2 regions of the Candidatus Merdisoma sp. HCP28S3_D10 genome follow, and region 1 is predicted to be linked to the other one. Evidence: predicted binding sites of a transcription regulator. Region 1 holds the regulator's gene; the other holds the start of a gene.
What was found. The regulator HrcA, encoded in region 1, represses chaperone genes, less so after heat shock. The targets are predictions, from matches to a motif close to TGTTAGCACTCNNNNNNNNNGAGTGCTAACA.
Positions count from the first base shown of each region.

Region 2: ACTNCH_RS10475 (Hsp20/alpha crystallin family protein) is a predicted target of HrcA. The motif match lies at 10,151-10,181, and genes of this name have one in related genera.

Region 1 is NZ_JBQHTG010000001.1:35,814-52,205, reverse strand. Features, by position in the region: gene ACTNCH_RS00230 (cobaltochelatase CobT-related protein) at 1-776, shown strand, start outside; gene ACTNCH_RS00225 (hypothetical protein) at 795-2,699, shown strand; gene ACTNCH_RS00220 (hypothetical protein) at 2,722-2,952, shown strand; gene ACTNCH_RS00215 (phosphatase PAP2 family protein) at 2,954-3,484, shown strand; gene clpB (ATP-dependent chaperone ClpB) at 3,542-6,130, opposite strand; gene hrcA (heat-inducible transcriptional repressor HrcA) at 6,489-7,523, shown strand; gene grpE (nucleotide exchange factor GrpE) at 7,554-8,147, shown strand; gene dnaK (molecular chaperone DnaK) at 8,193-10,067, shown strand; gene dnaJ (molecular chaperone DnaJ) at 10,231-11,397, shown strand; gene ACTNCH_RS00185 (hypothetical protein) at 11,476-11,697, opposite strand; gene nifJ (pyruvate:ferredoxin (flavodoxin) oxidoreductase) at 12,024-15,572, shown strand; gene ACTNCH_RS00175 (purine-cytosine permease family protein) at 15,970-16,392, shown strand, end outside.
Region 2 is NZ_JBQHTG010000004.1:16,756-33,147, forward strand. Features, by position in the region: gene ACTNCH_RS10410 (DUF134 domain-containing protein) at 1-101, opposite strand, end outside; gene ACTNCH_RS10415 (alpha/beta fold hydrolase) at 226-1,041, opposite strand; gene ACTNCH_RS10420 (helix-turn-helix domain-containing protein) at 1,065-1,286, opposite strand; gene ACTNCH_RS10425 (hypothetical protein) at 1,419-1,703, opposite strand; partial or broken gene ACTNCH_RS10430 (AAA family ATPase) at 1,713-2,693, opposite strand; gene ACTNCH_RS10435 (ParB/RepB/Spo0J family partition protein) at 2,700-3,566, opposite strand; gene rpsI (30S ribosomal protein S9) at 3,945-4,337, opposite strand; gene rplM (50S ribosomal protein L13) at 4,368-4,796, opposite strand; gene truA (tRNA pseudouridine(38-40) synthase TruA) at 4,929-5,696, opposite strand; gene ACTNCH_RS10455 (energy-coupling factor transporter transmembrane protein EcfT) at 5,693-6,496, opposite strand; gene ACTNCH_RS10460 (energy-coupling factor transporter ATPase) at 6,489-7,355, opposite strand; gene ACTNCH_RS10465 (energy-coupling factor transporter ATPase) at 7,340-8,203, opposite strand; gene ACTNCH_RS10470 (DnaJ C-terminal domain-containing protein) at 8,446-9,501, opposite strand; gene ACTNCH_RS10475 (Hsp20/alpha crystallin family protein) at 9,604-10,047, opposite strand; gene ACTNCH_RS10480 (aldo/keto reductase) at 10,256-11,101, opposite strand; gene ACTNCH_RS10485 (ATP-binding cassette domain-containing protein) at 11,364-13,004, shown strand; gene ACTNCH_RS10490 (GNAT family acetyltransferase) at 13,137-13,433, opposite strand; gene ACTNCH_RS10495 (alanyl-tRNA editing protein) at 13,605-14,765, shown strand; gene ACTNCH_RS10500 (hypothetical protein) at 14,828-15,469, shown strand; gene ACTNCH_RS10505 (ATP-binding protein) at 15,488-16,392, opposite strand, start outside.

The DNA.
Region 1 (16,392 bases):
ACACCCGTGTGGCCCGGAGAAATATCGAACTGTTGACTGATACCCTGCGCCGTGCCCTGGTGGCCCGGAGCGAGCGGGAAACGGTGCGCAGCGAGTATGGCGATATCGTGCCCTCCCGTCTCTGGAAGCTTGGACGGAGCCGGGATAAGAAGCTTTTTGAACGGGTTTTGAAAAAGGATAGCTCCGAGTTTGTGGTGCATGTGCTCATCGACGCCTCCGGCTCCCAGAGAAGCCGCCAGAGCCTGGTGGCCCTGCAGGGCTATATTATCAGTGAGGCTCTGAGTAATGTGCAGATCCCCCACCGGGTCATGGGCTTTTGTACCTTCTGGGATTACACGGTCATGCAGAGATACCGGGACTACGACGATCCCAAAGAGGCCAACAAGCGGATTTTTGAATTCCACGCCTCCTCCAATAACCGGGACGGTCTGGCTATCCGGGCGGCAGCGGCAAGCCTGCGGGATCGTCCGGAGGAGAATAAGGTTCTGATTGTCTTAAGCGACGGACGGCCCAATGATATTATCGTGAACCGTCCGAACAGTAAGAATCCCATGCCCTATGCGGGAGATTACGCAGTGCGGGATACAGCTTCCGAGGTGAGAAAAGTGCGGGCGGAGGGAATCTCCGTGCTGGGCGTCTTTGCCGGAGAGGAACAGGATTTACAGGCAGAACGGCGGATTTTCGGTAAGGATTTTGCTTATATCCGTAATATTATGAATTTTTCCAGTGTGGTAGGAATCTATCTGAAACGGCAGTTGGACGATACGGCACAGTAAAAAGGCGAGGAGTTTTATATGAAAATGTGGCTGAAAAAATGGTGGAAGCCATTGGCGCTGCTTCTGGTGCTGGCAGGCTTTCTTCTGCATCCGCCCCTGGTGCTTACGGAGTTACGTGTGGATTTTGAAAAAGAAGATTACACGGCGGGCCATCACTGTAAGATATTTGCTTCCCCGACGGAAAATCTGGGCGTGAACAGTGTAAAAAACGCGGACAGGAAGACGGGGGAGGCCCGGTTCTTTTTCTGGGATATCCGGTGGCGGGACGGGAAGACCCTGAAGCGGCTGGATCCCATCGATTACAACCTGGACGATGAGATTCGGATTAAGGACATCGCGTTTTTTATCAACGGATTTTATGCGGGAGAGCTGTCGGGGGAAAGGCTTTTCGCTTCGTTTACCCCCAATGAACAGGTGGAGATGTACGAAACGGATACGGGCTCCCTGGGACTTTATATTACCGGAGAGGATTCCCAGCTTCTGACCACAGAGACTTTCCGGAGCTTTTACCGGGAGATCGCAGGGCGCTATGCCCACACGGGAATCTTTTATCTGCTTCCCCTGCTTCTGGCGCTCTGGGCTGCGGCAGAATTCTATATGCGGCAAATCTGGAAAAAGAGAGGAGAACGATTTTTCCTGGTCGTGGACACGCTGTTTTATCTGGCAGGGCTTGCAGCGCTGGCCCTGATCCTGACCGGAGCTTTTGTGGGATCGGATATGGTGAATCCGGATGAATCGGAGGCTGTCTATTCGGTGCAGTATTATATTACCCATTGGAAGATTCCGGATGCCAGAGAACTGGAAATGGCAGCCTATTCCGTATTCGGTACCGCGCGTCTTACGGAGCTGAATCTCTTTTATATCCTGGCGGCACAGATTGCAAGGCTCTTTACCTTTGAGCACGCGGTCCGTCTGTTTAGCGTCTTGATGGCGGCAGGCCTCTTTTACCTGATTTTCTGCAATCTGAAGAAGAATCGCTGGCTGCTGGCCGTCATGTTCCTGACGCCGCAGATCTGGTATCTCTATACCTATTGTACCTCCGACGCTATGGATTACGCAGTCGGGGCGCTGGTGCTGTACCAGGTGGCAAGGCCGGACAGTATGCTGCAGAAGCTTTGTAGCCGCGGAGTGAAAAAGGCGGACTGGTGGAGAATTCTGCTTCTTGGCTTCCTCTTTTCCAATATTTTTATGGCCAAACAGAACTTCTATGTGTTTGCCATCTACGTCTTCTGTATGCTGCTGGTGGATCTTTTCACAGCGCCTGTGGAGGAAAGGAAAAAGCGGTTTATCAGCTATCTGTGGGTAGCGGGCTTTGCTCTGATGTTCCTGGGAATCCGGTATATTCCGGAGCTTTTACATTATGGAATCCATCGTCACCGGGTTCTGGTGGAGCTGCAGGAGCAGATTGCGATTCCGAAGCTGAATCCGGCGTCCCCGCCTTCGGAGCAGAGCTCGGCCTTCAATCTCTATGGCAAGGGCGTTACCCTTTCCGAGCTGCTGTTTCATATGGGACTTCACAAGACGACCTTCCGTTCCTTCGTGGGAACCTATGGAAGCCTCCAGTTTCCGAGTCCCGACTGGTATGTGCTGCTGATGGGCGGGCTGTATGTGATTTATCTCGTCGGCTGCTGTGGGGCCGTGATCCGGGAAAAGGGTCACGGAGAGCGGAAGGTGAAGCTTGGGCTTCTGTTCTTCTCGGCGTTTGTCTCCTACGGGCTTCTGGTCTACAACGCCTGGTTTATCGATTATCAGGCCCAGGGTCGTTACATGGTCCCGGTGCTGATTTTTGCCGCCCATGCCGCGGCTCTGAAGCCGGAGGTTTCACAGAAAAAATGGTTCCAGCTGGTGCTGGCGGCTACGGCGCTGTTATCCCTGTATTCTTTTGCGTTTTACTGCATTCCGAATATCAGGCCGCCGTATTAAAGCGAAAGAGAGGTTGTCAGAAATGAAAGAGTACGAGGTTGTTCACGAGATTTTCAATGAATGTGCCAATAATCAGATGCGGGACGTCTTTATCGAGGAGACGCCCATTGCAGACCTGGAAGAATATGTAAGAAAACGTCATGAAAAAGACCGGGATTTTACCTTTGAGCGGGAAGACCTGGCAGATGGAACTGTCGTTTATCATGTGAATACCTCCGGGCTTTTGCAGCGATACACCTTTACGGAGATTTAAGATGGAAAAATTTTTTGAATGGGAATACCGGTTTATGATGTTTTTGCAGAACAGCATTCGTGGACCGCTGCAGAACAGAATCATGTGGTGCATTACCTCTCTGGAAAACGCAGGTTTTCTGTCTATAGCGGCCTGCCTGGCTCTGCTTTTAGAGCCCCGCTGGCGAAGAGTGGGGGAAGCGGCTACTGTCTCTATGATTCTGGAATTTCTGACGGTCAATCTGCTTCTGAAGAACTGGGTGGCGAGAGTGCGTCCCTATCATCTGTTAGAGGATCTGATCCTTCTGGTGCGGGAGCCGGCCGATTATTCCTTCCCTTCGGGACATACAGGCGCAGCCTTCGCAGTGGCCTCGGTTATGTTCCTGGGCATGCCCCACAGCATTGGCGTTCCGGCGATACTGGTGGCTTCGGTTATTGGGTTTTCCCGGATTTATCTGGGCGTACATTTCCCGACAGACGTGCTGGGCGGTGTAATTGTGGGCTGTCTTACGGGCTTTGTGGCCTGGAAGCTGACGGGATTGAAGTTCCGGTAGGAAAACGGACATAAAAAGAGCTGAGACATATCAAATCTATGCCTCAGCTCTTTTCTTTTACGGTTCTTTTACTTTTGCGGTGAGCGCATCGCCTTCCACATCGATGACAATGGTTGCTCCTGTAGAAATCTCGCCGCCTAAGATCAGTTTGGCAGCTAATGTTTCCACGTGCTTCTGCATATAACGCTTCAGCGGACGGGCGCCGTAGACCGGATCAAAGCCGTGGTCGGCAATGAATGCCTTTGCGGCGTCGGTCAGATCCAGAGAAAGCTCCCGGTCAGCCAGACGTTCGTTCAGCTCACTAAGCAGCAGATCGATGATTCGTGTGATATTGCCCTTGGTCAGCGGTTTAAAGAGAATGGTTTCGTCCAGACGGTTCAGGAACTCCGGACGGAAATGAGCACGCAGGTCGTTCATAACCAGATTCTGGGCCTCCGGCTTGATATTGCCGTTTTCGTCAATACCGTCCAGCAGATAGGAGGAGCCGATATTGGAGGTCATAATCAGAATCGTGTTCTTGAAGTCCACGGTTCTTCCCTGGGAATCAGTGATACGTCCGTCGTCCAGTACCTGTAAGAGTACGTTGAATACGTCCGGATGGGCTTTTTCAATCTCGTCAAACAGGACAACCGAATAGGGCTTTCTCCGTACAGCCTCGGTCAGCTGACCGCCTTCGTCGTAGCCTACATATCCGGGAGGAGCTCCGATGAGACGGGACACGGAATATTTCTCCATGTACTCACTCATATCGATCCGCACCATGTTGGACTCATCGTCGAACAGGCTGGCTGCCAGCGCCTTGGCAAGCTCCGTCTTACCTACACCGGTGGGTCCCAGGAACAGGAACGAACCGATGGGCTTGGTCGGATCCTTGATACCGGCCTTAGAACGGATAATCGCCTCGGATACCAGCGTGACCGCCTCGTCCTGGCCGATGACACGCTTATGCAACTCGTCGTCCAGGTGCAGGGTCTTATTCCGCTCGCTCTCGGTCAGCTTGGCTACCGGAATACCGGTCCAGCGGGAAACGATACGGGAGATTTCGTCCTCCGTTACGGATTCGTGAACCAGTGACAGATCCTTTTGGCTGATCTTTTCTTCTTCCTCAGAAAGCTCCTTTTGCAGGGCAGGCAGCCTGCCGTACTGTAATTCGGCGGCCTTATTCAGGTCATAATTCTGCTGCGCCGTCTGAATCTGCTTATTGATATCCTCAATCTCCTCACGGAGCTTCTGCAGACGCTCTACGGAATTTTTCTCATTGTCCCACTGGGCCTTCTGGCTGTTGAACTGATCACGCAGCTCCGCAAGCTCTTTCTGTAAGTGCTCCAGGCGTTCCTGGCTTAAGTGGTCGGTCTCCTTTTTCAGAGCTGCCTCCTCAATCTCCAGCTGCATAATCTTACGTCGCAGCTCGTCAAGCTCGGTCGGCATGGAATCCAGCTCCGTCTTAATCAGAGCACAGGCCTCGTCCACCAGGTCAATGGCCTTGTCCGGCAGGAAACGGTCGGAGATATAACGGTTGGAGAGGGTAGCGGCTGCCACCAGGGCGGCGTCGGTAATCTTCACACCATGGAATACCTCGTAGCGCTCCTTTAAGCCACGCAGAATGGAAATGGTATCCTCTACGGTGGGCTCATCTACCATAACCGGCTGGAAACGACGCTCCAGGGCCGGATCCTTTTCAATGTACTGACGATACTCGTCCAGGGTGGTAGCTCCGATACAGTGGAGCTCGCCTCTGGCCAGCATGGGTTTGAGCATATTGCCGGCGTCCATGGCTCCGTCTGTCTTACCTGCGCCTACAATCAGGTGCAGCTCGTCGATAAAGAGGATAATTTTGCCCTCGCTTTTCCGTACTTCCTCCAGAACAGCCTTCAGACGTTCCTCAAACTCGCCGCGGTACTTGGCTCCGGCTACCAGAGCGCCCATATCCAGGGAAAATACCTTTTTGTCCTTCAGACCCTCTGGTACGTCGCCCCGCACGATACGCTGTGCCAGACCCTCTACAACGGCGGTCTTGCCGACGCCGGGTTCACCGATGAGCACCGGGTTATTCTTGGTCTTACGGGACAGGATACGGATCACATTCCGGATCTCCGCGTCACGGCCGATGACCGGATCCAGCTTCTGATCCCGGGCTTTTTCCACCAGGTCAGAACCATATTTGCTTAAAGTATCATAGGTAGCTTCCGGATTATCGCTGGTCACCCGCTGGTTGCCCCGCACAGAGGACAGCGCCTGCAGGAAACGATCCTTGGTAATGCCGTACTCCCGGAACAGCTCCTTCATGGAAGGGCTGGGATCATTTAACATGGCCAGAAACAGGTGCTCTACGGAAACGTATTCGTCACCCATCTGTTTAGCCACATCTTCGGCGCTGATCAGTACCTTATTCAAATACTGTCCCACGTAGGGCTGTCCGCCGGAGACCTTGACTCTCTTATTTAAGGTCTGTTCCACACCGTTCAGAAACAGGTTCTGGTCGATGCCCATCTTAGCGACAAGCTTCAGGATCAGACTGTCCTCCTGCCGGAGCAGACTCATCAGAAGATGTTCCTGTTCAATCTCCTGATTGCCGTATTCGTAAGCCAGCTTTTCCAGGTCGTTTACAGCTTGAATGGATTTCTGTGTAAATTTGCTGATGTTCATAAATCTGACTCCCCTTTCTTTATAATAGGTAAAGAAATTGTTTTCTAAGTTTTTTATATAAAAAAGAAAGTCCCGGCATCAAATATACATACAGATATCTGATACAGGGCCTTTTTCTTTTTCTGTACCCATTTATAGCACCGTCCGAAGAAAAGGTCAAGTACTTTTTTGAAAATAATTTATAAAAAATCTATAAAGTGTCAGACTACTTATATAGAAAGGAAGAAAAAAATTCTTGCAAAAAAAGATTTCTAAAAAAACTATAAACCCGCTTGACAAACCCCAAGGGGAGTGCTATCTTAATGTTAGCACTCAAGAGGGCCGAGTGCTAATAGGTAAAAACAAAGAGGTGAATGAAATGGAGCTGGACGAAAGAAAACAGAAGATACTGCAAGCCATCATCCGGAACTACATGGAGACCGGCGAGCCGGTAGGTTCCAGAACCATTTCCAAATACTCAGATATAAATCTAAGTTCCGCCACCATACGGAACGAAATGTCAGACCTGGAAGAGATGGGCTACATCGTACAGCCCCATACCTCGGCAGGACGAATTCCTTCCGATAAGGGCTACCGCTTATACGTAGACCATATCATGGAAGAAAAAAACCACGAAGTACAGGAGCTCAAGGATCTGATGATAGAGCGGACCGACAAAATGGAGCAGGTATTGAAGCAGGTCGTGAAGGTCCTGGCTGCCAATACCAATTATGCCACCATGGTATCGGCGCCCACCTATCACAGGAACAAGCTGAAATTTATCCAGCTCTCCAAGGTCACAGCCACTCAGATTCTGGCGGTGATTATGATAGAAGGCAACATCGTCCGCAACAAGGTGATTGACGTGACGGAGGAGCTTGACCAGGAAACGGTGCTGAAGCTGAATATCCTGCTGAACAGTGTACTGAATGGCTTATCCATAGAAGAAATCAATCTGGCCATGATACAGAACCTGAAGGAGGAGGCGGGCATTTACAGCGAGCTGGTGGGAAGCGTCATTGACGCGGTGGCAGAGGTTATCCACTCGGAGGACGAGGTTGAGATATATACCTCCGGAGCGACCAACATCTTCCGGTATCCGGAGCTATCCGATAACGGAAAGGCCAGTGAACTGATAAACGCCTTTGAGGAAAAACAGCAGTTGACCGATCTGGTGACACAGACACTGGAAAATGAAGACCACAAGGGCATTCAGGTGTACATCGGGCAGGAGACGCCGATTCAGTCCATGAAGGACTGCAGCGTGGTGACAGCCACCTATGAGTTGGGCGAGGGTCTGCAGGGAACCATCGGAATCATCGGTCCCAAGCGGATGGATTACGAAAACGTATTGAAGACGCTGAAGACCCTGACCGAGCAGCTGGATGAAATCTATAATAAGAATAAGGAATAAAGAAAGGGGCCGACACCCGTGGAACAGGAAATGAAGAAAGAAGAGCTTCAGAATGAGGAAGCGAAGGAAGAAGAAACTGTAAAAGCAGAAGAAGCTTCCGAAGAACAAGAAAGCACCGGCGGTGAGAAACCGGAAGAAACAGAATCCGGAGAGGAGTCCGAGATGCTGAAGAAGAAAAAGAAAAAAGACAAGATGGAAGAGAAGATCGAAGAGCTGGAGGATCGTGTCAAGCGCCAGATGGCAGAATTCGATAACTTCCGGAAGAGAACCGAGAAGGAAAAGTCCCATATGTATGAAGTGGGAGCCAGAGATGTGATTGAGAAAATCCTTCCGGTGGTAGACAACTTTGAACGCGGTCTTGCATCTGTACCCGAGGATCAGAAGGAAAATCCGGTCATCGTAGGTATGGATAAGATATACAACCAGCTGATGACTACACTGACGGATCTGGGTGTTGAACCCATTGAAGCGGTGGGTGAGGAATTCGACCCGAATTACCACAACGCAGTGATGCATGTGGAGGACGAGGAGTTGGGTGAAAATGTAGTAGCCGAGGAATTCTTGAAGGGTTATATGTACAAGGATACCGTTATCCGTCACAGCATGGTAAAAGTAGCGAACTAAGAAATTAACATTTTACAATCAGAATAAATTGAGGAGGTCTCTATTATGAGCAAGATTATTGGTATCGACTTAGGAACAACAAACAGCTGCGTAGCAGTTATGGAGGGCGGAAAGCCCGTAGTAGTAGCAAATACAGAGGGAGCAAGAACCACACCGTCTGTAGTAGCATTTACAAAGACAGGCGAGAGACTGGTAGGCGAGCCGGCAAAGCGTCAGGCAGTTACCAACTCCGAGAAAACCATTTCCTCTATTAAGAGAGAGATGGGTACCAACTACAAGGTAGACATTGACGGAAAGCAGTATACTCCGCAGGAGATTTCCGCTATGATTCTGCAGAAGTTGAAAGCAGACGCAGAGAACTATCTGGGCGAGAAGGTTACCGAGGCAGTTATTACCGTACCGGCATACTTCAACGACGCACAGAGACAGGCAACCAAGGACGCAGGTAAGATTGCGGGTCTGGACGTAAAGCGTATCATCAATGAGCCGACCGCAGCAGCGCTGGCATACGGCCTGGACAATGAGAAAGAGCAGAAGATCATGGTATACGACCTGGGCGGCGGTACCTTTGATGTATCTATCATCGAGATCGGTGACGGCGTTATCGAGGTTCTGGCTACCGCAGGCGACAACCGTTTGGGCGGCGACGACTTCGATAAGAAGATTGTAGATTACATGCTTGCAGAGTTCAAGCGCACCGAGGGTGTAGACCTGTCCGGTGACAAGATGGCTATGCAGAGACTGAAAGAGGCCGCAGAGAAGGCGAAGAAGGAGCTTTCCAGCGCAACCACAACCAACATCAACCTTCCGTTCATCACAGCAACCGCTGAGGGACCGAAGCATTTCGATATGAACCTGACAAGAGCAAAATTCGACGAGCTGACCCATGATCTGGTAGAGCGTACCACAGGACCGGTTCAGGCAGCGCTGAAGGATGCAGGCATTACAGCTTCCGAGCTTGGTAAGGTACTGCTGGTAGGCGGTTCCACACGTATTCCGGCTGTACAGGATAAGGTAAAACAGCTGACCGGCCATGAGCCCAGCAAATCTCTGAATCCGGATGAGTGCGTAGCTATCGGTGCTTCCATTCAGGGTGGTAAGCTGGCAGGCGACGCAGGCGCAGGCGATATCCTTCTTCTGGATGTTACTCCGCTGTCTCTGTCCATCGAGACCATGGGCGGTATCGCAACCCGTCTGATTGAGCGTAACACAACCATCCCGACCAAGAAGAGCCAGATCTTCTCTACCGCAGCTGACAACCAGACAGCCGTAGATATCAACGTAGTACAGGGTGAGCGTCAGTTCGCGAAGGACAACAAGTCTCTCGGCCAGTTCCGTCTGGATGGAATCCCGCCCGCAAGACGTGGTGTTCCGCAGATTGAGGTTACCTTCGATATCGACGCAAACGGTATCGTAAATGTATCCGCAAAGGATCTGGGTACCGGCAAGGAGCAGCATATCACCATTACCGCAGGCTCCAATATGTCTGACAGCGACATCGACAAGGCAGTGAAGGAAGCTGCTGAGTTCGAGGCTCAGGATAAGAAGCGTAAGGAAGCCATTGACGCGAGAAACGACGCGGACTCCATGGTATTCCAGACCGAGAAGGCACTGGAAGAGGTTGGCGCACAGGTTGATCCGGCCGACAAGTCCGCAGTAGAGGCAGAGCTTACTTCCCTGAAGGCAGTTCTGGAGAGAACCAAGGATCAGACTGATATTTCTGACGCAGACTTAGATGAGCTGAAGAATGGCAAGGAAAAGCTGATGAACGCGGCACAGAAGGTATTTGCAAAGGTATATGAGCAGGCACAGGCAGCACAGGGTGCGGCAGGCCAGGCAGGCCCGGATATGGGCGCAGGTACCGGTGCCGGAGCAGGTGCTTCTGACGACGTGGTAGACGGCGATTACAGAGAGGTCTAAGCCGTAAGAACAGGTCTTGACACGGAAAATGATGTGCGTTATATTTTACAACAGACCTGTTTCCAAATAAACAGATAAACACAGATGTCCAAGGAGGGCAGCAGATTCCGGCTGCTTTCCTTGGATTTTGCGCAGAAAAATCAGAAAAAGGAAGATAGAAGAGATGGCAGAGCAGAAAAGAGATTACTACGAGGTTCTGGGCGTAGATAAGAACGCCGATGACGCGACCATTAAAAAAGCATACCGTCAGCTGGCGAAAAAATACCACCCGGATATGAACCCCGGCGACAAAGAAGCAGAAGTGAAATTCAAAGAGGCTTCCGAGGCTTATGCAGTTTTAAGTGATCCGGATAAGAGACGCCAGTATGATCAGTTTGGCCATGCGGCCTTTGAGGGAGGCGCAGGCGGCGGTGCAGGCGGCTTCGGCGGTTTTGATTTCAACGGAGCGGATATGGGAGATATCTTCGGGGATATCTTTGGTGATCTCTTTGGAGGCGGCCGCGGCAGACGCGCCAACAACGGGCCTATGCAGGGGGCAAACCTTCGCACCCAGGTGCGCGTCACCTTTGAGGAAGCAGTTTTCGGCTGTGAGAAGGAGATTGAGCTGACCTTGAAGGATGAGTGTACCAGCTGTCACGGAACCGGAGCGAAGCCGGGTACCTCGCCGGTTACCTGTCCGAAATGCGGCGGCAAGGGCCAGGTGGTTTACACCCAGCAGTCCATGTTCGGAATGGTGCAGAATGTACGTCCCTGTCCGGATTGTAACGGAACAGGAAAAATCATCAAGGAAAAGTGCCCGGACTGCTACGGAACCGGTTACATTGCCAGCAAGAAGAAGATTTCCGTATCGATACCGGCCGGTATCGATAACGGACAGAGCATCCGCCTGAGAGGAAGGGGAGAACCGGGCGTCAACGGCGGCCCCAGAGGCGATCTGCTGGTAGAAGTAATCGTGGCGCGCCACCCGATTTTCCAGCGTCAGGACATGAATATCTATTCCACAGCCCCCATTAGCTTTGCAACGGCGGCTCTGGGCGGAACGGTACGGATCAAGACCGTGGACGGCGAAGTGGAATACGATGTGAAGGCCGGTACCCAGACGGATACCAGAGTGCGTCTGAAGGGTAAGGGCGTTCCGTCCCTGCGGAATAAGAGCACCCGCGGCGACCACTATGTAACGCTGGTGGTTCAGGTGCCGACGGATCTGAGTAAGGATGCAAAAGAGGCGCTGCGCGCTTATGATGATATTGTAAATGGTAAAAATCCGGAGAAGCCGGGAAAAGGGAAAAAGGGCTTTTTCGATAAAATGAAGGAAGCACTGGACGAGTAGGGTACGGTCCGCTGCGCAAAAACGGGGCTGCAAAAGAATGCGGCCCCATTTTTTGCGCTTACGCACAGTTGAATTCACTTACATCCGGTTGATAAAGGCGTCTACGGACCGGACCTGCCGGGCCAGGGAAAACCAGCGGTTCAGTTGCAGGGCGTTTTGCTGCCCAAGAATCTGCTCCCGGATGCGCAGGGGCACCTGTCCGTAATCTGACAGGGTTTCCAGAATACATTCCGCCTTCCCCTCTGCAATTCCGTAGGAATGCGCCTTATCATAGATGAGGGAGTAATAGTCCTCTGTCATTCCGGAATTCCTCCTTCCATTGATGATGTACAGCATTCATTTCAGACTTTGTATGCTGCGTGTTATTGTCACAATAACATACAAATCAATACAAATCAAGGAAAATATTGGAAAAAATAAAAGAAACAGAAAGAGTCAGAAGAAAGGGCATACAGCTTTTTAAAAGTCCCGTGACATTGTACAACAAAAATACACAGAAACCGCAAATGTACATCAAAAAATACAACATTCAAATAGACAATCCGGAGCCGATATGTTACAATCAACTATGTATGAAGATATCAAAAATGCCTTGCCAGGGCTGAAAAAATAAGGAGGAAATATCAATGGCTAGAAAAATGAAGACCATGGATGGAAACCATGCAGCAGCTCATGTATCTTATGCATATTCTGATGTTGCAGCTATCTATCCGATTACACCGTCATCTGTTATGGCAGAAGCTACCGACGAGTGGGCTACACAGGGAAGAACCAACATCTTCGGACAGACCGTACAGGTTACCGAGATGCAGTCTGAGGCTGGAGCAGCAGGCGCTGTTCACGGATCTCTGGCAGCAGGTGCTCTGACCACTACCTTCACAGCATCCCAGGGACTTCTTCTGATGATCCCGAACCTTTATAAAGTAGCAGGCGAGCAGCTTCCGGGCGTATTCAACGTATCCGCACGTGCGCTTGCAAGCCACGCACTGTCTATCTTCGGAGATCATTCCGACGTATATGCCTGTCGTCAGACCGGTGTTGCAATGCTTTGCGAGTCCAGCGTACAGGAAGTTATGGACCTGACTCCGGTTGCACACTGCGCAGCTATCAAGGGTAAGATTCCGTTCATCAACTTCTTCGACGGTTTCCGTACATCTCATGAGATCCAGAAGATCGAGACATGGGATTACGAGGATCTGAAGGATATGGTTGACATGGATGCCATCGACGCGTTCAGAAAGAATGCCCTGAACCCGAACCATCCCTGCCAGAGAGGTTCTGCACAGAACCCGGATATCTTCTTCCAGGCAAGAGAGGCATGTAACCCCTACTACGATGCTATGCCGGCTATCGTGCAGGAGTACATGGATAAAGTAAATGAGAAGATCGGAACAGACTACAAGCTGTTCAACTACTACGGAGCAGCAGACGCAGAGCACGTTATCGTAGCTATGGGTTCTGTATGCGATACCATCGAAGAGACCATCGACTATCTGGTAGCAGCAGGCGAGAAGGTCGGCGTTGTAAAGGTACGTCTGTACCGTCCGTTCAGCGCAGAGGCACTGGTAGCAGCTATTCCGGAGAGCGTAAAGAAGATTACCGTTCTTGACAGAACCAAGGAGCCGGGAGCTCTTGGCGAGCCGCTGTACCTGGATGTAGTAGCAGCTCTGAAGGGAACCAAGTTCAACGATACACCGGTATTCACAGGCCGTTACGGACTGGGATCCAAGGATACCACACCGGCACAGATTGTTGCTGTATACAAGAATGATAGCAAGCAGAAGTTCACCATCGGTATTGTAGATGATGTTACCGGACTTTCTCTTGAGACAGGCGCTCCGCTGGTAACGACTCCGGCAGGAACCATCAACTGCAAGTTCTGGGGACTGGGCGCAGACGGTACCGTAGGCGCTAACAAGAACTCCATCAAGATCATCGGCGACAATACAGATATGTACGCACAGGCTTACTTCGATTATGACTCCAAGAAGTCCGGCGGTGTTACTATGTCTCACCTCCGTTTCGGTAAGAGCCCGATTAAGTCTACCTACCTGATTCACAAGGCAAACTTCGTAGCATGCCATAACCCGTCCTATGTACGTAAGTACAACATGGTACAGGAGCTGGTAGACGGCGGTACCTTCCTGCTGAACTGCCCGTGGGATATGGAAGGCATCGAGAAGCATCTGCCGGGACAGGTTAAGAGCTTCATCGCTAACCACAACATCAAGTTCTATGTGATCGACGGTATCAAGATTGGTAAGGAGATCGGACTGGGCGGACGTATCAACACCGTTCTGCAGTCTGCATTCTTCAAGCTGGCGAACATCATTCCGGAGGAGCAGGCTATCGAGCTGATGAAGGCTGCTGCAAAGGCTACCTATGGCAGAAAGGGTGACGCCATCGTTCAGATGAACTACGACGCTATCGACGCAGGCGCTAAGCAGGTTGTTGAGATTACCGTTCCGGAGAGCTGGAAGAACGCAGCTGACGAGGGACTGGACTTCACACATGCAGAGAACGGCCGTGGCGACGTTGTAAACTTTGTAAATGATATTCAGGCAAAGGTTAACGCACAGGAGGGTAACTCTCTTCCGGTATCCGCATTCAAGGATTACGTAGACGGTACAACCCCGAGCGGTTCCTCTGCTTACGAGAAGCGTGGTATCGCAGTAGATATCCCGGTATGGAATGCGGAGAACTGTATCCAGTGTAACCGTTGTTCCTATGTCTGCCCGCATGCAGTTATCCGTCCGGTAGCCCTGACAGAGGCTGAGGCAGCTGCTGCTCCGGAAGGAATGAAGATGGTTCCGATGACCGGTATGGCAGATTACAAGTTCTCTATGGTAGTATCCGCACTTGACTGTACAGGCTGCGGTTCCTGTGTAAATGTCTGCCCGGGCAAGAAGGGTGCTAAGGCACTTGCAATGGAGAACATGGAGGCAAATGCTGCAGAGCAGAAGAACTTTGATTACGCAGTTACTCTGCCGGAGAAGACAGATGTTATCGCGAAGTTTAAAGAGGCTACTGTAAAGGGAAGCCAGTTCAAGACTCCGCTGCTCGAGTTCTCAGGCGCATGCGCAGGCTGCGGCGAGACTCCGTACGCAAAGCTGATCACACAGCTGTTCGGCGACAGAATGTACATCGCAAACGCAACAGGATGCTCCTCTATCTGGGGTAACTCCTCACCGTCCACACCGTACACCGTAAACCAGAAGGGTCAGGGTCCTGCATGGTCCAACTCTCTGTTCGAGGATGCTGCTGAGTTCGGTTATGGTATGAGCCTGGCTCAGAACGCTGTCAGAGGCGGACTGAAGGCTAAGGTTGAGGCTCTCATGGAGACAGCAAACGATGACGTGAAGGCTGCTGCTCAGGAGTGGCTGGATACCTACGGCGTAGGCGCAACCAACGGAACTGCTACAGACAAGCTGGTAGCTGCTCTGGAGGCATGCGGATGTGACGCAGCTCAGGAGATCCTGAAGGATAAGGACTTCCTGGCTAAGAAGTCTCAGTGGATCTTCGGTGGTGACGGCTGGGCATACGATATCGGCTTCGGCGGTGTTGACCATGTACTTGCAAGCGGCAAGGATATCAACATCATGGTATTCGATACCGAGGTTTACTCCAATACAGGCGGACAGGCATCCAAGTCTACTCAGACCGGTGCTATCGCACAGTTCGCAGCAGGCGGTAAGGATGTTAAGAAGAAAGATATGGCTTCCATCGCTATGAGCTACGGCTATGTATATGTTGCTTCTATCGCTATGGGTGCTGATTACAACCAGTGTGTAAAGGCAATCGCAGAGGCAGAGGCATATCCGGGACCGTCCCTGATCATCGCTTACGCTCCGTGTATCAACCATGGTATCAAGAAGGGCATGAGCAAGGCTCAGACAGAGGAAGAGCTGGCTGTTAAGGCTGGTTACTGGCACTGCTTCCGCTTCAACCCGGCAGCTCCGGCTGAGGGCAAGAGCGCGTTCACTCTGGACAGCAAGGAGCCGACAGGCGACTACAAGGAGTTCCTGAACGGAGAGGTTCGTTACAACTCCCTGATGCGTGCTAACCCGGAGAGAGCAGAGAAGCTGTTCGCTGAGGCTGAGGAGAACGCTAAGGCAAGATACGAGTATCTGAAGAGCCTGGGCGAGCTGTACGCTCCGAAGAAGACAGAGGAGTAATCCTTTCGTCGACATGCCAAAAAGCATAACGGGATAAATAAGAATCCGGCAGAGATACGGGAAACCGTATTTCTGCCGGATTTTTTATTACAGACACAAAAGAAAACACCACCTCTCAGGAATGAAGGGGAGAGGTTGTGAATAGGTGAAACCTATTTTGTGAAAATGACGATTAAAGAATTTTATAAAATGAATAAGCTCTGTCAAAATGTATAGATTATCGTTTCTAAACAACAAACAATATGCATAGTGCACAAAAAAACAAGAACTTTTGGGTGCGTGGGGAGCATTGACATGAAAAGACTGCAGTGCTATATTAAGGGGGCAAGAGTTGAATGCTCTTTTCGAAATCTTGAATATATTTCGAAATAAATGAGACATAACAGGAGGTACAGTAATGACGAATGACAAAAATGTGTTAGGTACAGCAGAATCCACGGAAGTTTTCAACGACTATGAATTTAGTCCGGTTCCTGATGACAAGAAAAATACGTGGAAATCACAGGTGTTTGTGTGGCTGGGCGTTGGTTTCTGCCTGACGGCGTTTACACTGGGCGGACAGATTGCTCTGGGTCTGGGCTTCTGGCCTACGGTGGCAGCTGTATTAATTGGTGGTGTGATTCTGACTATTATTGGAGCGCTTTGCGGAGCTATCGGAATAAAGAGCGGTCTTTCTTCTACGGTCTCTTCCCGTTTCACCTTTGGAAAATATGGCGCAATGGTATTCGGAATTATTGTTGCACTGTGTAATATGGGATGGTTTGGTTATCAGTGTACTTTTTTCGGAAGCAGCATTTCCAGTGTGTTCAGATTAGCGGCA
Region 2 (16,392 bases), on a different contig from region 1:
AGTCCCTGCGGCAGAAAAATATTATGATCAGGTTCTTTACATACCATTCTCTTTCTACATTTAGGCATTCTATTCACCTCGTTTTTATTGGCATATGCCATAAAAACATAATATCTTAACATTGCTGCTTTGTAAAGAAAAAACACAACTCCACGAGCTGTGTTTTTAATAGGCTTCAATATTAGGTTACATTGAAAATAGGAATTTAGCATAACGAATTAAAATTTATCTCTCCGTTTGTGCATTGGTTGTTTCTATAAAGTCGCGGATAATAGCGTTGACTTTATCCGGCTGATCATCATTTGCATTATGCGCTGCCCCCTGAATCATGATGAGTGGAAAACCGGTGCGCTGCTCCCATCTCTTGTTATAGACAGCAACCTTTCCGACCTTGTCCTTGTCTCCAAGCAATAGAACACTTTTACACGGAATATTCAAATTCTTATTCTCAGGTATAAAGGCCGCCTCACCGATATACATTAGATGACACAGTTCGTTCTTCGAGTAAGAATCTATCATAGTGAGCATGCGCTTCTGTGCAGTCTCCGTTGCTCCGCACATCTTCGCCATTGAAGACCTCAGTATTTTGTTAGGAAACAATTTGCACATCCACTCCAACTGAGTCAGCCAAAACAGATCTGATTTGGAGTAGTAATCTCCAAGCGGAACACTATCGACCGAAATGAAGCCAATCGCCTTGGTTGGATGCTGATCAATATAATACTGAGCGATCATTCCTCCGAGCGACTGTCCGATGAATATGGCTCTGTCGATTCCTTCAATTCCAAGAATACAATCCAGTTCACTGCAAACATTGGCATATGTAAATTCATCATATGGTCTTGACTTGCCATGGCACGGGCAATCCCACACCAGTACTTTGAACTCATCTTCGAAGCATGAAATTTGAGTTTCGAATAGATGATGATCTGCCGTCAGACCGGGCAGAAGCACTAATGCAATATCGCTCTGGATTATATTAGTCCAGTAATATGTAATTCCATGTTTGGACGAAACTGATTTCTCATGTAATCCCGTCATGATTACCTCCGCAAAATTATAATTTAATTCTCAATCTTATATTGTGCTCCATCTGGCAGTGTAAATGACTGCTCAAACTTAACACCAATGGCATCAGAGATCTGCTTGATCTCATCTATTGTCAAGGTGTCTCTTTGGAACTTCTTATTTAGGTTTTGCCGTGACTGACCAATACGTCTAGCCAATTCGGAAATAGTGATATTTTGCTGCTTACATATTGTTTTAATCATTTCTGAAGTAGTCATAGGCACCACCTTTCTCATTCCTATTGTAAACCATATGGTTGCATTTTTCAAGATTAACAAGGCTTAATACTCTTTACCCCGGGGCATACAAATAGCCTGCAGAGTCCAGTCTGGAAATCTACAGGCATGTTTTTAGTTGCTTATAACAGCACAGACACTATGTCGCACTGCATCCAATAGAACCTCTGCTGCGGTCAATCCAAACAGAATTAAATAGCTGATAAAGCCCATCGCTGCAAAAATGATTGCATTCTGCCACATCTGAAGACAGCAGGCCAGAATAATCGGGATTAGTAACAACGCCCAAAGAAATCCATGTACCATTCCAAATATCTTCGAAGCCAGTAGAGCTATCAACCATACTACGGTTGCGACGATAACAACCGGCAGAAGTGCCAGCTTAATTAAAAATCTCATAACGCCTCCTTATCTTACCGCCAATTGCGGCATATCATGATGAACCTCTGCAGTGTAATAACCACTAATCGTAGATGGAGCATTAAACAGTGCTGCCAGGAGATACTTCTTGATATTTCTGACCTTGCTGCTGTTTTGATTAAAACAATCTACCACATACTCCACATGCATTGATGTGAGCTTCAGGAATTTGCTCCTTACCAATTCCGTTGGATACTCATTACTTGCAATAATCGTTGTCGGGCTTTTGCTTACGACAACCTTCACATTCGGGCAATGAATAAATACGCTGGAGCCTAATGCACTGGTCTCCGCTGCCTTTACGGAGGAAGGGATAGTAACTTCAAATACTCCGATGTTTTCATAGAGCTCATGTACCGTAGCAGAGATATCCTTGGTGAAGTTGGTGCGATAGTCCACCATCGTAAGAAGAATACCCTCCACACGGAGCTTACGATTCATTCGCTTTTTTACCATAGTGATGGTTTTGATCAGTTGCTGAAGGCCTTTCACCGGAAGGTACGCAGCCTGCACTGGAATCAGAACAGAATCTGCAGCAACCAAGGTATTGATTGTCATCATACCCAGAGAAGGCATACAGTCGATAAGTACATAGTCGTACTGTTCCTTAATCGTATCCAGATATTCCTTCATCATCAACTCGCGGCTCATTACGTTTGCCATAGACGCTTCGACAGCAGAAAGTTCGATATTTGCCGGGAGGAGATCCACGCCTTCCTCATGATGAACAATACCCATGCTTTCTTCGATAGGTTCATCATCAATAACAGCTGTCAATACTGTGGCCAATGTTTCATGAAGCTCATCTGGTTATGCAAAGCCAAGGCTGGCAGTTAAGCTTCCCTGAGGATCAGCATCAATGAGAAGGACCTTCTTTCCTTCACGAGCAAGGCCAATACCAAGATTTACAGCAGTGGTGGTCTTTCCAACGCCGCCTTTCTGATTTGCGATTGCGATTACTTTACACATTCTCGATTACCTCTTTCCTGATTGATTTTTCATTTGAATAGCCAGCCATCGGTCAAGCAGCTGGAAAATAGTGTCCTGCATTTTCTGCGGTGTGTAGTTGCTGGGAAAATACTTCGCAACTCTGTTCATTGGGAGAGCCAGGTTCCAGCTGTCAGGCTTCTTCTGTTCCGACATGATCGTGAGGATCATATCATCTGTAAGCAGTCTGGCTTCCGATAGTTTCTTCATCCTTAGTGCCTGAGCTCTTGAGGGTGAAGCCTGCTCACTATCCATAGTCAGTAGAAGCATTTTTTGCTCGTTCTCTCTGAGATAAGAAATCTCAGTTGCAGGGGAGATAGCCATCTTTCCTTCGTCCACAAGCTCCATGAGCTCAGGGATCAGCTCATTCAATCGAATGTAGCGATGGATCTGCGTCGAACTGTCCGGACTGTTTTCGGCTATCATTTCTCTGGATGAAACGCCAGACTTTCGTCCACTGGGGTCTGAAGTCAGATCAGTTCTTGCACCCTGGCACTTGATTGCTTCCAGCTTCATCTTGTAAGCTTTGGCCTTTTCACTGGGCAAAATGACTTCTCTTTGAAAATTACTATCCACCATCATGATCGTGGCCTCGCTCAGATCAGCCTCCTTGATGATGGCAGGAACGGTTTTATGTTCAAGCAGCTCACACGCATGCTTTCTACGGTGACCGGATATGATCTCATAAAAATCATCTTCCGACCTTCGAACAATGATCGGCATCAGAACTCCAACCTGACGGATGCTTTCAACAAGCTGCTGCATCATGTCATCATCTCGAACATAAAATGGATGATTGGGAAATGCTCTCAGGCTGGTTACTGCAATCTGAACAACTTCTTCCGATAAACTCATTACACATAGCCTCCTTTGGGCAAATAAAAAAGCGCCCAACTATTTTTTAGATAGCTGGACGCTCAGTATAAAGTGAAATCCGATATGCCTTATTTGGTTAAATCTGTTCAAAAGTTATTCATGAACTACTCGTCAAACAGTGAAGAAAAGGTCTTGATGAGCCGGTCTTAGTCAGTGCTGTAGGCAAGTTCTTTATTTCCTACATTAGCCCATTTTTTAACCCATTTCTTCAAATTAACCCCGATTTCGCCCTTATTAAGGTGATTTCAATAGGATAATTCATGGCACGCCACATCAGAGCTTATCAAAAAGAAAAAACCCCGAAAACGCAGTGTTTTCGGGGTTTTTGATAGCTTTTCTTGTGTTCTGAGAAAGCGATTAACGCTTGCTGAACTGAGGCGCTCTTCTCGCTGCCTTCAAGCCGTATTTCTTACGCTCTTTCATTCTCGGGTCACGAGTCAGGTAACCAGCCTTCTTCAGGACCGGACGGTAATCCGGATCTGCCTGAAGCAGTGCTCTTGCGATACCATGACGGATAGCACCAGCCTGTCCTGTATATCCGCCTCCGCGAACATTTACCAGAACGTCGAACTTGTCTGCTGTCTCTGTAGCAACGAGCGGCTGACGAACGACTACCTTCAGGGTCTCAAGACCAAGATACTCGTCGATGCTTCTCTTATTGATGGTGATATTTCCAGTACCCGGTACCAGGTATACTCTTGCGATGGATTTCTTTCTTCTGCCAGTTCCGTAGAATTTTGACTTAGCCACTGTAAATTTCCTCCTTTAACCTTTTCTCAATTAAAATGTAAGCACTTCCGGCTTCTGAGCCTCATGATTGTGCTCCGGACCAGCGTATACGTGAAGCTTTGTATACATCTGTCTTCCCAGCGGTCCCTTCGGAAGCATGCCCTTTACAGCGAGCTCGATAACCTTCTCCGGCTTCTTGTTCATCATCTCACGCAGGGTGGTCTCTTTCATACCGCCTACGTAATCAGAGTGATGATAGTAAATCTTCTGATCCAGCTTCTTGCCGGTTACTTTGATCTTGTCTGCATTTACAACGATTACATAATCTCCGGTGTCGATGTGCGGAGTAAAGATTGCTTTGTTCTTACCTCTCAGAACTTTAGCTACTTCTGAAGCCAAACGTCCTAATGTATATCCTGTAGCGTCAACTACATACCATTTTCTCTCAATTGTTGCTGGACTAGCCATGTAACTTTTCATTGGTTTTCCTCCTGAAAATAAATTGAAACTTCTATGGAAATATGTCATTACCGGGGCTTTGGCTCAGACATTTTCGCACTACGTCACATTGAATTATTATATGATAGAAACGCGGTTGTGTCAACCACTTTTTCAACTTTTCTGTCCCGGAAATTCCGGATGCTCCGGATATTCCATTTTTATCAGAGTCAGGCCTTTCGCCGGAGCTGTCGGTCCCGCTGCCTGACGATCCCGCGCCTCTATGATACCCGGGATTTCTGCCGGGTCTGTAACTCCGAAGCCCACATTTATCAGGGTACCTGCAAGAATGCGGACCATATTGTAGAGAAAGCCGTTTCCGGTCACCCGGATTCGTATCATATCCCCTTCTCTTATCACGTCCAGACTGTAAATAATCCGGACCGTGGTTTCCGCCTGGGTATGAATGCTGCAAAAGCTTTTAAAATCATGTTCTCCCAAAAATGGCAGGCAAGCCTCCCGCATCTTCGCCACGTCCAGCTTCTTCCGGAAGAAGTGGCTGTTCAGCCGTTCTCCGGGCAGTTCGAATTCCCGGTTCAGAATCCGGTATTCATAAGTCTTGATACAGCTGGTTTTCCTTGGGTGGAACTGATCGTCCACCCGGAAGGACTGCTGCACGCGGATATCCTCCGGCAGACGGCTGTTCAGAGCATAGGCCATCTTCTCCGCCGGCATCCGGGCCTCTGTATCAAAAACAGCCACATTTCCCAGCGCATGGACGCCGGAATCGGTCCGGCTGGCGCCAATCACCGCAATCTCCTCTTTTAATAAAGAAGAAAGAGCCCTGTTCAGCTCTCCTTCTATCGTATCTCCGTTATTCTGTACCTGCCAGCCGCAATAATTTGTGCCGTCATAGGCCACTATCAGCATTACCCGTTTCATAATACCACTCTCACTGCGATAATCGCCGCCAGGAAGAGCGCAACCACCGCGTATGCGTAATAATCCCGCCTTGCGTATACCAGCGGCTTCATCTTGGTCCGTCCGGCTCCTCCCCGGTAACATCTGGCCTCCATAGCCATCGCCAGGTCATTGGCCCGTCGGAACGCGGAGATAAAAAGTGGTACCAGAAGCGGCACCAGGTTCTTTGCCTTCTGTACCAGGTTGCCGTGCTCAAAATCCGCGCCTCTGGCAATTTGTGCCTTCATGATTTTATCCGTTTCCTCCAAAAGAATCGGAATAAACCGAAGGGCGATGGACATCATCATAGACACCTCATGTACCGGCACCCGCAGCTTCTTCAAAGGGCTTAACAGCTTCTCCAGACCGTCCGTCAGGTCGTTGGGCGTAGTCGTCAGGGTCATGACGGAGGTGCCCAGAATCAGGTAAATCAGCCGGACAGCCATGAAAATCGCCGTGTGAAGACCCTTATCCGTAATCTTCAGCTTCCAGATCTGTACCAGCACCACATCGCCGGGCGTCAGGAACAGATTGAAAATCAAGGTAATCAGCAGGATAAAGAAGATTGCCTTCAGGCCTTTTACCATAAAATGGAAGGGAACCTTAGAAAGCCGAATCACGGTCACCAGAAAAACCGTAGCCACCAGATATCCCGCCCAGTCATTGGCCACAAACAACGCCACCAGGAATACCATGGTGGTCACCAGCTTAACCCGCGGATCTAATTTATGCAATATGGAATCTGCCGGGTAATACTGCCCCAGCGTAATATCTCTAATCATGTTTTTTTACCTTATCCCGGAACACGTTCAGAATCGTATCCCTTGCCTCTTCCATGGTCGTAGCGTCTCCGTCCACGCCAAATCCCTTTTCCTTCAGGGTATGCAGAATGTAGGTTACCTGGGGCGCGGCCAGGCCTACGCTCTCCAGCTCCTTATAATGGCGGAACACCTCTCTGGGCGCTCCGTCGTGCAGCACCTCGCCCTGATTCATGACGATAATGCGCTCCACATACTTTGCCACATCCTCCATACTATGGGAAACCAGCACAATCGTGATCCCCCGTTCCCGGTGCAGATAGCTGATCTGATCCAGAATTTCGTCCCGGCCTCTCGGATCCAGGCCCGCCGTAGGCTCGTCCAGAATCAGCACCTCCGGCTCCATGGCAAGCACGCCCGCTATGGCCACACGCCGCTTCTGACCGCCGGACAGCTCGAAGGGCGACTGCTTCTCATACTCCTCGGAAAGCCCTACCATACGCATAGCCTCCCGCGCTCTTTTCTCGGCTTCCTCTTTGGACAGGCCCTGATTTTTCGGGCCAAAGCAGATATCGCTTAATACGTCTACCTCAAAAAGCTGGTGCTCCGGATACTGAAATACCAGTCCCACCTTGCTTCGAAGCTTCCGCATATCGTAGCCTTCCGCGTAAATGTCCTCTCCGTTAAAATAAATATGACCGGAGGTGGGCTTTACCAGACCGTTCAGGTGCTGTACCAGTGTGGATTTTCCCGATCCGGTATGGCCGATGAGGCCGATAAACTGACCGTCCGGAATCTCCAGATTTATATCCTTCAGCGCATGAATCTCATAGGCTGTGGAAGGACTGTAGGTATATTGTACATGCTCTAATTTAAGTGACATAATGCTTCCACCAGTTCCTCTCTTGTCAGAATTCCGTCGGGCAGATCAAGACCTGCTTTTTTCAGCTCCCAGGCAAGCTGTGTGGCCTGGGGTACATCCAGACGGTAGGCTTTCAGCGTTTCCACCTGAGAGAAGATTTCCCTCGGCGTACCGGCCATGACGATTTTGCCATCGTCCATGACAATCACCTTATCGGCGTAAATAACCTCTTCCATATAATGGGTAATCAGAATGACCGTAATATCCTCCACCTCATTCAGGGCCCGGACCGTACGGATCACTTCCTTACGGCCGTTGGGATCCAGCATAGCCGTAGGCTCGTCCAGCACGATGCACTCCGGGTGCATGGCTACCACGCCTGCAATGGCTACCCGCTGCTTCTGGCCGCCGGACAGCTTATTCGGAGAATGGTGACGGTATTTCAGCATATTCACTGCCTTCAGGCTCTCCTCCACCCGCTCCCAGATTTCTTTCGTGGGCACTCCCATATTTTCCGGGCCAAAGCCCACGTCCTCTTCCACGATGGTTCCGATAATCTGATTATCCGGGTTCTGGAATACCATACCGGCGCTCTGCCGGATATCCCATACCCGTTCTTCCTCCCGGGTATCGATTCCATCCACCCACAGAGTTCCCTCGCTGGGGATAAGCAGGGCGTTGATATGCTTGGCCAGCGTAGATTTTCCGGAACCGTTGTGTCCCAGAATCGCTACAAAATCCCCCTTCTCTATCTGGAAGCTGACGCCGTTCACGGCCTTAATCAGCTCCCGTTCCCGGCCTTCCTCATCGTATTTTCTATATTCATAAACCAAATCTTCCGCTTGGATCATTGTTTCTTTCTTTTCCATGTTTACAACCCATCCTGCAAAATCCATAGATTACTCTCTTCACTGCCGGAGTTTCCTATTTTTTGAATCCTGTTTTATGCGTTCTTCCATAAATTCCCGGCGTAAGCCAGTCATGGCACTGCTTTTCATTGTATAATAAGAATATGGCTTTTGCAAGGAAAAGTATGAATTGCCAATAGATTTTTAAAACAAAAGCCCTCGGGACGTTTCCGTTCCGAAGGCTCTGTCTTTTGCTTTCTATCTTACGCGGCACTTCTGCCGCCCTGCTTCATGGCATTTTCAAATTCATGCAGCTTCTTCCGCTGTTCGGCCGTCAGTGTGGTGGGTACCTGAATCTGAATGGTCACGTACTGATCCCCGTGTACCTTCGGATCCTTCATGGACACGATTCCTTTGCCGCGGAGCCGTATCTTCTTTCCGGACTGGGTTCCTGCCGGAACCTTGCAGACCACATTGCCGTAGAGGGTCGGGAAGCTGGCCTCGCCGCCAAATACTGCTGTGGTAAATGGGATATCGGCCGTGGTATAGACGTCCATGCCCTTCCGCTCATATCCTGCCCTGGGCGTAATGTGTACCTTCAGCAGCAAATCGCCGTTCTCCCCGCCTCCGAAGCCCAGGTGTCCCTTGCCCCGGAGCCGCACGCTCTTGCCGTCGTCGATACCTGCCGGAATATGCACGCTTAAGGACTGTACGCCGGTACCGTCTGCTGCCTGAATGTGAATCATCTTATCGCACCCAAAGGCCGCCTCATCAAAGCCGACCGTAATGTCCGCGTGTAAATCCTCGCCCCGATAAGAAGCCTGCTGCCGATAGCCCTTCTGACCGCCAAAGCCGCCAAAACCGGAACCGTTGCTGTAAAAGCCGCTGTGGCCGCCCGCGTTGCCATGGAACATATTGCCGAAGATATCTCCAAACATATCGTCCATGTCGCCGCCTTCATAATGGAACTCCTGATAGCCGCTGCCGTCTCCCGTGTGGAAGCTGCCGCTGCGGAAGCCTCCCCGGCCGCCAAAGCCCTGACCGCCCGCTCCTCCGTAGAAACCGCTTCTTGCGTCTGCCCGGGCGTTGCCTGCCTCGTCAAAGGCCGCAAAACCAAACTGATCGTATAATTTCTTCTTTTCCTTGTCACTGAGCACATTGTAGGCTTCTGTGACCTCTTTAAACTTCTGCTCGGCCACCTTGTCCCCCGGATTCGTGTCCGGGTGGTATTTCTTTGCCAGCTTCCGGTAAGCACGCTTTATCTCTTTCTCATCTGCCTGCTTTCCAATGCCGAGCACCTCATAATAGTCCTGTTTCATAATGCCTGCTCACCTCCGCCTGCATAATCACCATCTGCAAAGATGGGGATGCAGCCAAGCCGCATCCCCATCTTCTCTTTTGCCTGTCGAAAAGGCCTACGCTTAGCCTTCAATATCGATATAGCTCTTCTTTTCTACCTTCGGCTGCTCCTCTTTCTTCGGAACCAGCACCTTCAGCACGCCATTTTCAAATTTGGCCTTGATGTCTTCCTGAGTGAGCTCCTCTCCCACATAGAAGCTCCGGCTGGTGGCGCCGCTGTAGCGCTCCTTACGGATATACTTACCCTCCTGCTTCTCCTCCTTCTTGCTGTCGGTGGAAGCGGTAATGGTCAGGTAACCGTCCTTCAGCTCTGCCTTAACATCCTCTTTCTTTACGCCCGGAAGCTCAATCTCGAGCTCGTAGCCCGTCTTGGTCTCCTTCACATCGGTGCGCATGAGGGGCGCTGCCTCTTTGCCATAAACCTTCTTTGCAGGTGCATACGGAAATGCAAAATCATTTACAAAATCATCTAATAAACTTTCTCCAAAAATACTCGGTACTAACATAAATCATTCCTCCTAATCTTCCCTTCAGTTCTGCTGGAGGTTCCGCAAGGGCTTTTTCTTATTTTCTTTCTTCTCCCTTGCTCTGATTCTGTTATAGCACCATTATTAGCACTCGTCAAGTAGGAGTGCTAATATTTTAGAAATTGTTTATAATCGTTATTTTTGCATAATAATCATAATAATTCAGACATATTTATCTGATAATTCATCATAACTTCACCCGCTCCCGATCCGGGTGTTCTCCGGACCAGCCAAGCTGGGGCAGCGTCATCAGCTGATGCATATCGTCGTCCTCGATGTTAAAGCCAAAGACATCCAGGTTCTGACGCATCCGCTCGCCGGAAGAGGACTTGGGCAACGGCAGTACGCCGCACTGAAGGGCGAAACGGATGCAGATCTGCGCTACAGATACCTGATACTTTTCCGCCAGTTCCATGAGAAGCGGCTCTCCAAGCACTCTGGCCCGTCCGATGGGGCTCCAGGCCTCCACCTGAATGCCCAGGCGCTGGCTGAAATCCACCGCGGCCTTCTGCGTATATCCCGGATGGAACTCCAGCTGATTCACCATAGGAATGATACTGGTCCGCTCCAGCAGGTTGTTCAGATGGTGAGGCAGGAAATTGCTGACGCCGATAGCCCGCACCTTTTTCGACTTATAGAGATCCTCCAGGGCTTTCCAGGTTTCCACATCCAGATCCTTCCACCCGGCTGTCAGGTCGTCGGGTCTCGGCCAGTGAATCAGATACAGATCCAGATAGTCGGTGCCCAGTTTTTTACAGGACTCTTCAAACTCCCGCAGGGTTGAATCGTAGCCGAGACGGTCTCTCCAGACCTTCGAGGTCAGGAAAAATTCTTCCCGGGGAATGCCGCTTTCCCAGACTGCTTTTCCCACTGCTTCCTCATTAAAATAAAAGGCAGCCGTATCCAGATGCCGGTAGCCCTGCCGGATAGCTTCGCTGATAATAGCCTCATCGTTGTGTTCTGCGACCTTGTAGGTACCGAAGCCCACCGCCGGAATCTCCACACCATTGGCCAATGTAAATGTATGTCTCATATGCTGCTCCCTTCTTCCGTGCTTTCACGCCCGTGATTTCCTACATTATACCTTCTTTTTCCCGGCCGATCAAGTCCGTCCGCCGGAAAACCCCGTTTTCCCTCCGAAATCCTGAAAACTCAGAAATTTCGGGAATTTAACCGTGGAAAGGGCTTGCAAATTCTATATTTTCCTGTAAAATAGATGTGTATGCCCGCAGATAAAAGCTGTGAGACAAAAAACGTATCATACACCATATTTACCAAGTCATAAGGAGCAAAACATGATCAGTGCAAATAATGTAACGCTTAGAATAGGAAAGAAAGCCTTATTCGAAGATGTCAATATCAAATTTACCGAAGGTAACTGCTACGGTCTTATCGGAGCCAACGGCGCAGGAAAGTCTACCTTCTTAAAGATTCTGTCCGGCGAGCTGGATTCCACCAATGGCGAAATCGTCATCACCCCAGGACAGCGTCTCTCCTTCCTGAAGCAGGATCATTTCCAGTATGACGAGTATCCGGTTCTGGACACCGTTATTATGGGAAATGCCCGCCTCTACGAGATTATGAAGGAGAAAGAGGCTATTTACGCGAAAGAGGATTTTACCGATGAGGACGGTATCCGCGCCAGCGAGCTGGAGGCTGAATTCGCGGACATGGACGGCTGGGAGGCTGAGTCTGACGCCGCTACTCTCTTAAATGGACTGGGTATCGATACCGATCTTCACTACACCCTGATGAAGGATCTCCTGGGCGCTCAGAAGGTCAAGGTGCTGCTGGCACAGGCATTGTTCGGCAACCCGGATATCCTGCTTCTGGACGAGCCGACCAACCACCTGGATCTGGACGCTATCGCATGGCTGGAGGAGTTCCTGATTAACTTCCCGAACACCGTCATCGTAGTATCCCATGACCGTTATTTCCTGAATAAGGTCTGCACCCATATCGCCGACATTGATTACGGCAAGATTCAGCTCTATGCCGGTAACTACGACTTCTGGTACGAATCCAGCCAGCTGCTGATTCGCCAGATGAAGGAAGCCAATAAGAAGAAGGAAGAGAAGATCAAGGAGCTGCAGGAATTTATCTCCCGTTTCTCTGCTAACGCTTCCAAGTCCAAGCAGGCAACCTCCAGAAAGAAGGCTCTGGAGAAAATCGAGCTGGACGAGATCCGTCCCTCCAGCCGGAAGTACCCCTACATTGATTTCCGTCCGAACCGCGAGATCGGAAATGAAGTGCTGACCGTAGAGGGGCTGTCCAAGACCATCGACGGCGTGAAGGTTCTGGATAATATTTCCTTTATTCTGGGCCATGACGACAAGGTAGCCTTTGTAGGCGGCAACGAGTTTGCCAAAACAACCCTCTTTAAGATTCTGTCCGGAGAAATGGAGCCAGACGAGGGTACTTATAAATGGGGTATCACCACCAGCCAGTCCTATTTCCCCAAGGACAACAGTAAGGAATTTGACAACGACGATACCATCGTCGACTGGCTGACCCAGTATTCCGAGATCAAGGACGCAACCTATGTACGCGGCTTCCTGGGCCGTATGCTCTTCGCCGGAGAAGACGGCGTGAAGAAGGTCAAGGTGCTGTCCGGAGGTGAGAAGGTCCGCTGTATGCTGTCCAAGCTGATGATTTCCGGCGCTAACGTGCTGATTCTGGACGAGCCCACCGACCACCTGGATATGGAGTCCATCACGGCCCTGAACAACGGTCTCATCAAGTTCCCGGGCGTGCTGCTGTTCTCCTCCCGTGACCACCAGATTGTACAGACTACTGCCAACCGTATCATCGAGCTGCTGCCGAACGGCGCTATGATCGATAAGATCACCACCTACGACGAGTACCTGGAGAGCGATGAGATGGCAAGAAAGCGTACCGTCTATACCAAGAGCGCAGACGAGGAAGAAGATAACTAAGTTTTCTGAATCCGTCAAAAATCAATTTTGTTACTTAAAAAGGCACTCTGCAGTTTCTATTTCATTACCTGAAGCTGCAGAATGCCTTTTTTCTTTTGCTGACCCCATATTTTCCACCGACGCGACGCTGTTTTACACCCAGCTGGCGTTCTTCGCCTCCGTCCAGCGCTCCTGCTGGGCCTCGTACTGCTCGTTCAGCCAGGCGATGGCCTGCTGAAAGCCCTCGTCTGTGAAGGGAAACTCCCTGGCCTCCTTCTGATCCTCCGCGGTCTTTTCAAAGCAGAAGGGCTCCGGATAAATCACTGCCTCCAGTGTCTTTTTGTCCTCTTCCTCTTTCTTCCACAGCCGGTAACGCATGCCCTCATAGCTTCCGGTATAGACGCCCCGGTTGATATAGGGGAGGCCGGCCTGGCCGTGTAAATCTATCATAGAATGACTTCCTTTCTGGTTTTTATATCTTTTCCGATGATTTCTTTAAAATTATAGCACAGTTCACTGAAAACTGCCAATTCCCGCTTAAAATAAACCTGTCCAAAGCTGTTAGAAAATGTTATACTTGGTGGTAGATTTATTTTTGACAACGACAGGAGGTTTTACACCATGACAGACCGTCTATATTATAAAGACAGCCACCTGACCGAGTTCCCGGCGGTGGTGACTGCCTGCGAGCAGGAAAAGGATTACTGGAAGGTGGCGCTCGACCAGACCGCGTTTTTCCCGGAGGGCGGGGGACAGGCCGGAGATACGGGATATCTGGGCGACGTGGAGGTCTTCGATACCCATGAGAAAAATGGAGAAATCTGGCACTACACCCGGCGACCTCTGGAGATCGGTGCGGAGGTAAAAGGCGTTCTTGACTGGAAGAAGCGCTTCTCCCGGATGCAGCAGCATTCCGGCGAGCATATCGTCTCCGGTCTTATCCATACCCGCTTCGGCTATGACAACGTAGGCTTCCATTTGGGCGAGGAGGAAGTCACCATGGACTTCAACGGCCCTATTTCCCGGGAGGAGCTGGCGGAAATTGAAGCGGCCGCCAATCAGGTGGTCTTCGACAATGTGCCGATTCTCATCTCCTATCCCTGCAAGGAAGAGCTAGCCATTCTGGATTACCGGAGCAAAATCGAGATCGAAGGACAGGTGCGTATCGTCACCATTCCCGATACCGACGTCTGCGCCTGCTGCGCGCCCCATGTGGAGCGTACTGGAGAGATCGGCCTGATTAAGCTTACAAATGTGCAGTCCCACCGGGGCGGCGTCCGGGTTAGTCTCCTGGCCGGAGATCGGGCGCTTCGGGATTACCGGGAAAAAGAGACCAGCGTGAAGGCTGTTTCCGTGCTGCTCTCCGCCAAAGAAGCGGTAGTAGCTGACGCGGTAGAACGGCTGAAGCAGGAGAATTTCCGCCTGACCGGACAGCTCATGACCCTGAACAGAACCCTGATTCAGATCAAGGCTTCCCAGGTACCGGAAGGACAGAAAAGCCCTGTTTTCTTTGAGGAAAGCCTGGATCCGGACACCAGCCGGGAGTTCGTAAACCTCTTAACTGCCCGCTGCGGAGGCATTGCCTGCGTCTTTACCGGAAATGACGAAACCGGATACCGCTACATCTTTGGCAGCAAGACCGAGGATACCCGACCCCTCTGCAAGGCCCTGAACGGGCAGTTCGGTGGAAAAGGCGGCGGAAAGCCGGAGATGGTACAGGGATCCCTGTCCGGCACCCAGGAAGAAATCATGGCTGCCATCGAAACCGTTCTGCAGCGTTAGGCAGCCTGCCGATCCAAAGCGGTACCTGTTACCGCCCAATACTACACAAGGAGAATGTGATTATGTCCCTATACCATGATGTACAGAGAGCCGCGGCCCGTAAGCAGGGCATTGAAGTAAAAGAACCCGCGGAAGTAACCATGTCCAATATTCTGGACGGCCCCATCAAACGGCCGGAGGAAGCCAAGCTTTTTAAGACTGTGGAGGAACGCTGCGCCGACGCCAGAAGCACCGCTCTGACCCTGATTCTGGTGGGTGCGCTGGGTCTGGCGGTGATGCTTCTCGTCATCACTGGATCCCTAAAGCTCCCGCTGCCGAAAATCGCGCCCTACAGTATGAGCGTATTTTTCCTCATCTTTCTAATCGTAGGCGTGGTTTTCATACAAAAATCAAAGAAAATCCTGGCGACTGCCCAGGAAGAGCATGCCCGGATTAAACAGATCAAGCACTGGTTTGAAACCCAGGGGATCGCCTCCGAGGCCGTTACCTCCCTTCCTGCGACCGTACCGGTCAGCGAGCTGGAGGCCCTCTACCGCCGGAAATACGAGGCGATTAAAAATGTGCTTCATACCCAGTTTCCGGAAGAGGACAAAAAGCTTCTTAACAAGCTGGCTGCAGACTTCTCCGAAGACGCGCGAATCGACGCCATGCTGGAGGAGCAGGTACGGATCGAAGTGGCAGTGCGGGATAAGAGGACTTCGTAAAATTTTCCTAACTGACTTTTACTTCAGTCTCGCAATCTCGTCCCGTATCTCACGATCACTCTCATTAAAAAGCAGTCTTTTATTGTAACGTTCATACCGTTCACACTCGGTGGTCTGCAGGAAGGCCACCGCAGCCTCCGACATATTAAGGCCGGTCAGGAAGATGACCAGTTCCTGACTGTCGCCAAAAGCTGCCTCCAGAAAATCAAAAGCATGCTCAAGGCAGCCGCTTCCGGCCTCCTGCTCACCGGCATAGCGGGCCCGCTGCTCACCAAAGAGACGGCGCAGAAGATCAAAGGCCTCCGGTCCGCTCTCCGGCCTTTCGGCTTTCAGGGTATTCTCATAGGAAAGCAACAGTTCCATCAGACGGAGCATTCGCTTTTCTTCTTCTTTCGTCAGAAGCTCCGCCTCTTTTTTCTGCTGTCGTTTTTCTTCCACTGCGCTGCGCAACTCTTCCAGCACCTTCGGGATTTCATCGGCGCCGCCCTTGAAATTTTCCGCGTTTAATATGCTTCCGGCAAACTTCATTTCCCGGAACAGAGCTTCCGTAAACAGCTCCTGTTCCCGAACTTTTCGCAGGCGTTCGATACAGCCGGAAAGCAGCAGATTCACTACGCTCAGCCGCTCGTCAAAGGAGGCATGGGACAGCTTTTTCAGGGTTGCCTCCCGGATCGTACCGTCCAGGATTTCCTCTATCTGATAATCACTCTCATATTTCCGGTAGAGCTCCAGATAGTTGGCGAATTCTCCGGCGATTTTGTCGTGCTGGAGATACTGGCGCACCACATCCTTATCCGCCTTCTTTCCCAGCTTTTCATAGACCTCTAACAGGCGGGACAGATCCTCCCAGCCACGGGGCGTAGCAAAACGGCGGCCGTCCACGGTGCTTTCCATCTGATAAAAATGAGCGGGACGGGCGTCCA